One region of the Bradyrhizobium sp. FW305-F6 genome, then DNA from elsewhere that is predicted to be linked to it. Evidence: predicted binding sites of a transcription regulator. Region 1 holds the regulator's gene; the other holds the start of a gene.
What was found. Region 1 encodes HrcA, which represses chaperone genes, less so after heat shock. Its sites were predicted from a motif close to GTTAGCACTCNCNNNNNGNGAGTGCTAAC; they were not measured.
Positions count from the first base shown of each region.

Region 1 (3,408 bases):
AGATGTTTGCGAGCACAGTCACCCGCAGGCAGGTCTCGGCCGAGGAGCAGATCGCGCTGATGCCGTTCAAGATCACCGATCTCGCCGACTTCAAGGACATTCGGACGCTGGGGCCCGGTTCGAGCATCATCCTGGCCGACGGCGATGAGACCATGGGTTATGAATCGAAGCCGTTCATGATCCTCGGCGTGATCGGCGCCACCCCGCAAGCCGCCGACGACCGCGCCCGCTTCGCCCAGGAGGCGGCACTCCAGATTCCCGGCGTGCGCGAATCGCGCGTCACCATGTCCGAGCCGATCCGCATCAACGGCCAGCAGGGTTTCGAGACCCGCATCGACGGCGTCAGCGGCAAGGACAAGATCCCGGTGACCGTGGTGCAGTGGATCCGTTTCTCCAGCGGCGGCGCCTCGCTGCGCATCATCGCCAGCGCCCCGCGCGACCAGTGGCTGCCCGCCTTCACCCGCTTCCGCGCCGTGCGCGACGGGATCCAGCCGAAGGGGTAACCCTTCGGGACACGCACCGCACAAGGGCGCGGCTCCTCACCATGAGAGTCTGAGACTCAGTTCGGGGCGCCGCTCGACTCGTTGTTGTTCGCCGCCGGCGCGGCCTTGGCGCCGCCCTTGGCGACACCGACCAGCGCCGGGCGCAGCACGCGCTCGCCGATGGTGTAGCCGGCCTGCATGACCTGCACCACGGTGCCCGAGGGCACCGACGCGTCAGGCACTTCGTACATCGCCTGGTGGAAGTTCGGGTCGAACTTCTGGCCCTGCGGATCGAGCTTCTTCACGCCATGCTTTTCCAGCGCGCTGTGCAGCGAGCGCTCGGTCAACTCGACACCCTCGATCAGCGCCGTGAGGCCGGGATCGGCCGCAGCACGCGCCTCCGCCGGAACGGCATCGAGCGCACGCTGGAGATTGTCGGCGATGTCGAGCACGTCCCGCGCGAAGCCGGTGATGCCGTAGAGGCGGGCGTCGGCGACTTCCTTGGCGGTGCGCTTGCGCAGGTTCTCCATCTCGGCCAACGTCCGCAGCACGCGGTCGCGCGCCTCAGCCGCTTCTTTTTGCAACGTCTCGACCGAACCCGGCTCGGGATCGTCGGGCATGATGTAGGGTTTCGACACCACGGGCTCGCCGGTCGCTGCAGTCGTGTCTTGAGGTTGCCGGTCTTGCTCGGTCATCGGCTCTTATCTCGAACTCGTTTCAGGGATGTTGGCCCGGATATCGTGCCTAAACTCGCGAAAATCAAGCGCCCGTGATCGGCGGAAACGCCGGTCAGCCCCCCAGGAGGCGGCTGACGATGCGGGCGGCATAGTCGACGGTCGGGATCACGCGGGCATAGTTCAGCCGCGTCGGGCCGATCACGCCGAGGACGCCGACAATGTGGCCGGCGGCATCCCGATAGGGCGAGATGATGGTGGAGGATCCGGACAGCGAGAACAGCTTATTCTCACTGCCGATGAAGATGCGCACGCCCTCCGCGGTCTCGGCGCGCCCGAGCAGGTCGATCACGCCGCGCTTGGTCTCGAGATCGTCGAACAACAGGCGCACCCGCTCCAGATCCTCCAGCGCATGCAGATCTTCCAGCAGATTGGCATGGCCGCGGACAATGAGCTGCCGGTCCTCGGTCTCCCCGCCGGACCAGCTGGCGATCCCGGCCGAGATCACCTTCTGTGTCAGCTGATCGAGCTCGGCACGCGCCTCGCCCAGTGCGGTCTCGAGCTCGAGCCGCGCCTCGGCCAGCGTGCGGCCGCGGATGCGCGCATTGAGGAAATTACCGGCCTCGGTCAGCGCCGAGGAGGGAACTCCGGGCGGCAGGGTCAATACGCGGTTTTCGACCTGGCCATCTTCGCCGACCAGGATCACCAGCGCCTTCTCCGGTTCCAGGCGCACGAACTCGATGTGCTTCAGCCGCGCATTGGATTTCGGCGTCAGCACGACGGCGGCGGCCCGGGTGAGGCCGGAGAGCCGCATCAAGGCCTGGTTCAGCGCCGCCTCGACCGACTGCGCCTCGCCGACCGAGGAGAGCTGGCTCTGGATCGACTGCCGCTCGGCCTCGTTGAGGTCGCCGACCTGCATCAGGGCATCGACGAAGAAGCGCAGGCCGAGCTCCGTCGGCAGCCGCCCGGCAGAGGTGTGCGGGGCATAGATCAAGCCGAGCTGTTCCAGATCGGCCATGACGTTGCGCACCGAAGCCGGCGACAGCGGCATGGCGATCAGACGGGAAATGTTGCGCGAGCCGACGGGCTCGCCGGTCGCGAGATAGCTTTCGACAATTTGACGAAAGATGTCGCGGGAACGCTCGTTGAGCTGGGCAAGGCCTGCGTGCGGCGCGATCAGATGGATCGGATCGTGATGGGACACAGACGGTAACTCCTCTCGGATACTGGTAATTTGTCCATCCGGGACGGTTCTGACAAGCGTGGCGTTGGCGGCCTCGACGTCAGGGGTGAAAAAACCTTGCCGCCCACCGCCGCCGCACCTACAAGCACGGGCCAACAGGCCTTTTCCCGTGAGTTTTGGAGGATTTCCCATGCGGCCAAGCCGCCGTGCGCCCGACGAATTGCGCCCCGTGACGCTGGAGCGCGGCGTAGTCAAATATGCGGAGGGCTCCTGCCTGGTGAAATTCGGCGACACCCATGTGCTGGTCACTGCCACGCTGGAGGATCGCCTGCCGCCGTGGCTGAAGGGCCAGGGCCGCGGCTGGGTCACCGCCGAATACGGCATGCTGCCGCGCGCGACCTCCGAACGCACCCGCCGCGAGGCCGCGGCCGGCAAGCAGAGCGGGCGCACCGTCGAGATCCAGCGCCTGATCGGCCGCTCGCTTCGCACCATCGTCGATCTCGAAGCGCTCGGCGAGCGCCAGATCACGGTCGATTGCGACGTGCTCCAGGCCGACGGCGGCACCCGCACGGCCTCGATCACCGGCGCCTGGGTCGCGCTGGCCGATTGCATCAACTGGATGAAGGCGCGCAACATGGTGAAGGCCAATGTGATGCGCGACAACGTCGCCGCAATCTCATGCGGCATCTACAACGGCACGCCGGTGCTCGATCTCGACTATGCCGAGGATTCGGAAGCCGAGACCGACGCCAATTTCGTCATGACCGGCGACGGCCGCATCGTCGAGGTGCAGGGCACCGCGGAACGCGAGCCGTTCACGCAGGACGAGTTCCTGAAGCTGATGGCCCTGGCGCAGAAGGGCATCGCGCGCCTGGTGGACTTGCAGAAGCTGGCGGTGGCGTAGTCAATAGGCCATGCACCGCCGAATCACGGACAAGCTCGTCATCGCCACCCACAATCCCGGCAAGCTCGCCGAGATGAAGGAGCTGCTTGCGCCGTATGGCATCGCGGCGGTGTCGGCCGGCGAGCTCGGCCTCGCCGAGCCAGAGGAGACCGGCAACGATTTCCG
Region 1 covers NZ_JBYSYD010000008.1:123,517-126,924, reverse strand. Annotated here, with positions in the region: gene AC3WLX_RS33370 (hypothetical protein) at 1-503, shown strand, start outside; gene grpE (nucleotide exchange factor GrpE) at 560-1,177, opposite strand; gene hrcA (heat-inducible transcriptional repressor HrcA) at 1,272-2,360, opposite strand; gene rph (ribonuclease PH) at 2,530-3,243, shown strand; gene rdgB (RdgB/HAM1 family non-canonical purine NTP pyrophosphatase) at 3,254-3,408, shown strand, end outside.

Region 2 (3,408 bases), on a different contig from region 1:
CTTAGAAGTCCATGCCGCCCATGCCGCCGCCGGGGGGCATTGCCGGGCCGGCGCCGCCCTTCTTGGGCAGCTCGGCGACCATGGCTTCCGTGGTGATCAGGAGCGCGGCCACGGAGGCAGCGTTCTGGATCGCGGTGCGGACCACCTTGGTCGGGTCGATGATGCCCTTCTTGACGAGGTCACCGTATTCGCCGGTCTGGGAGTCGAAGCCGTAGGCATAGGCCTTGTTCTCCAGCACCTTGCCGACGATCACCGAGCCGTCTTCACCGGCGTTGATCGCGATCTGGCGGGCGGGGGCCGACAGCGCCTTGCGCACGATCTCGACGCCGGTCTTCTGGTCGTCGTTCTTGGTGCGAAGGCCCTTGAGCTGCTCGGAGGCACGGAGCAGGGCGACGCCGCCGCCCGGAACGATGCCTTCTTCCACGGCCGCGCGGGTCGCATGCATCGCGTCATCAACGCGATCCTTGCGCTCCTTCACCTCGACCTCGGTCGCGCCGCCGACGCGGATCACCGCGACGCCGCCCGCGAGCTTGGCAAGACGCTCCTGGAGCTTCTCACGGTCGTAGTCCGAGGTGGTCTCCTCGATCTGCGCCTTGATCTGGGCCACGCGCGCCTCGATGTCGGCCTTCTTGCCGGCGCCGTTGACGATCGTGGTGTTCTCCTTGTCGATCATCACCTTCTTGGCGCGACCGAGCATGTTGAGCGTGACGTTCTCGAGCTTGATGCCGAGATCTTCCGAGATCGCCTGGCCGCCGGTCAGGATCGCGATGTCCTGCAGCATGGCCTTGCGGCGATCGCCGAAGCCCGGAGCCTTGACGGCCGCGACCTTCAGGCCGCCGCGCAGGCGGTTCACGACGAGGGTCGCGAGCGCTTCGCCTTCAACGTCCTCGGCGACGATGACCAGCGGCTTGCCGGTCTGCACCACGGCCTCGAGCAGCGGCAGCAGCTCGTTCAGCGAGGAGAGCTTCTTCTCGTTGATCAGGATGTAGGCGTCGTCCATCTCGACGCGCATCTTGTCGGCGTTGGTGACGAAGTAGGGCGAGATGTAGCCGCGGTCGAACTGCATGCCCTCGACGACGTCGAGTTCGGTCTCGAGCGACTTCGCTTCCTCGACGGTGATGACGCCCTCGTTGCCGACCTTCTTCATGGCGTCGGCGAGGAACTTGCCAATCTCCGCGTCGCCGTTGGCCGAGATGGTGCCGACCTGGGCGATCTCGTCGTTCGAGGTGACCTTCTTGGAGTTCTTCACGAGGTCGGCGACCACGGCTTCCACGGCCAGGTCGATACCGCGCTTGAGGTCCATCGGGTTCATGCCGGCGGCGACCGACTTGGCGCCTTCACGCACGATCGCCTGGGCCAGCACGGTGGCGGTGGTGGTGCCGTCGCCGGCCGCGTCAGCGGACTTGGAGGCGACTTCGCGCACCATCTGGGCGCCCATGTTCTCGAACTTGTCCTCGAGCTCGATCTCCTTGGCGACGGTGACGCCGTCCTTGGTGATGCGGGGAGCGCCGAACGACTTGTCGAGCACGACGTTGCGGCCCTTCGGGCCGAGCGTGACCTTCACTGCGTTGGCAAGGATGTCGACGCCGCGCAGCATCTTGTCGCGCGCATCAACCGAGAATTTGACTTCTTTGGCTGCCATGTGGGTTTTTCCTTGAGATGTTTGACTGGAGGGAGAGAAGGGCTCTTAAGCCGCCTTCTTCTTGGACTCGCTGACCTCGAGAACGCCCATCACGTCGCTCTCCTTCATGATCAGCAGGTCCTGGCCGTCGATCTTGACCTCGGTGCCGGACCACTTGCCGAACAGCACGCGGTCGCCGACCTTCAGGTCGATCGGGATCAGCTTGCCAGCTTCGTCGCGGCCACCGGGGCCAACGGCGACGATTTCGCCCTGGGAGGGCTTTTCCTTGGCAGTGTCGGGAATGATGATGCCGCCAGCGGTCTTCTCTTCGGCGTCGATGCGCTTGACCACGACGCGGTCGTGAAGCGGACGGAATTTCATGCAGTCCTCCTAAGCAATTGCTCGGGTTGAGGTTTTGAGATTGTTAGCAATCGTTGCCCGTGAGTGCTAGCACGAGCGAGCCTGAAATAGGCCAGGAATTTTGTGGGGGCAAGGGCTTGTAGCAGAAAAATTAGCAGCCAAAAGCGTGGACTGCCAGAAGGCGTTCACTATCGTTAACCGATGCCGGAGCCCGTATTAGCACGGTGGCGTATCTGCTGCTAACGCATTGAATTTCAACAGCTTGTTAAACTTTTGGGCTTGAGATGAATTGTCGGTTTGCGTCACATTTCTGGTGTGAGCGCATCAGCAGCCGGGTGGCTCCCCGGGGCACGGATCAAGCCACCCGCCGAATGCGCTCCTGCAAAGGAGGTTTGGCATGGGACTGCGCGTTGGGGGTGTTTCCGACGATTTCCGGAAACAGATGCTGGGCTACGGGCTGACGACGGCACAAATTCTTTATCGAATGCCGGATCATCCCTCGCTGCTCCAGACCTACGTCTGGCAGAACTACGACATGTTTCCGAAATTCCCCGCGCTGAAGGATTTCCTGGCCTTCTGGCAGGAAAAGCTCGACGGCCCGCTCCATTCGGTCACCGTCGCGCATTCCAAGCTGATCAAGCCCGCCGAGCTCCGCGCCGTCGACGGCGTGTTCCGGCTGCATTGAACAGAGCGCCGGTCTCTTAGTGCGGACAAAGGCGCGCACTGCGCGCGCCGTGCCCACCAACTCTCCGCGATGGCGAGGGTGGGCACGCCTCCGCTTTGCCGCCCCTACGATGTGCCGCTGCAATAACGTCTCCACATCGCGCGATAGGTCTGGTCCACCGCTCGCCCGTACGCGACGGGGTTTCCGGCGGCTGCGGCCCGGATCTTGTCGGGCAGTTCAAGGCGCAGCGTGTTGAGCTCGGCGATCTCCGAGCCACGGCGCGTTGCGATCTCGACATATGCCTCCGCGCTATCTGCGACCCAGTCCGGCAGGCCAAGCGCCGTCAGGATGGAGCCGGCCGCGCGGCCGGGCAGGCTGTTGCCGAGCTTCGCCACAACAGGCACGCCCATCTGCAAGGCTTCCCAGGTGCTGACGCCGCCATTCTGCGGGAACGTGTCGAGGCAAATGTCGACGCGATTGAACGACGTCAGATGGTCGTCCCGGGAGGTGGCGCCGAGCAGCTCGACCCGATCGGCGGTCAGGCGGCACGCGGCAAGCCGCGCCAGCAGGTTGTCGCGCACCAGCCCATCGTCCAGCGCGAAATCCTTGATCAGTAGCCGCGAACCCGGCGCTCGCTCGAGAATTCTGGACCAGGCTTCCACCGCCGCGTCCGAAATCTTGCTGATGCGGTTGAAGACGCCGAAGGTGACGAAGCCGTTCGCGACCGCCGGCGCCGGTGCCCGCACCACGCCGCCCGGCAGCG
Region 2 covers NZ_JBYSYD010000003.1:168,426-171,833, forward strand. Annotated here, with positions in the region: gene groL (chaperonin GroEL) at 2-1,642, opposite strand; gene AC3WLX_RS21165 (co-chaperone GroES) at 1,688-2,002, opposite strand; gene AC3WLX_RS21170 (usg protein) at 2,379-2,666, shown strand; gene AC3WLX_RS21175 (O-linked N-acetylglucosamine transferase, SPINDLY family protein) at 2,771-3,408, opposite strand, start outside.
Region 2: AC3WLX_RS21165 (co-chaperone GroES) is a predicted target of HrcA. The motif match lies at 2,045-2,073, and genes of this name have one in related genera.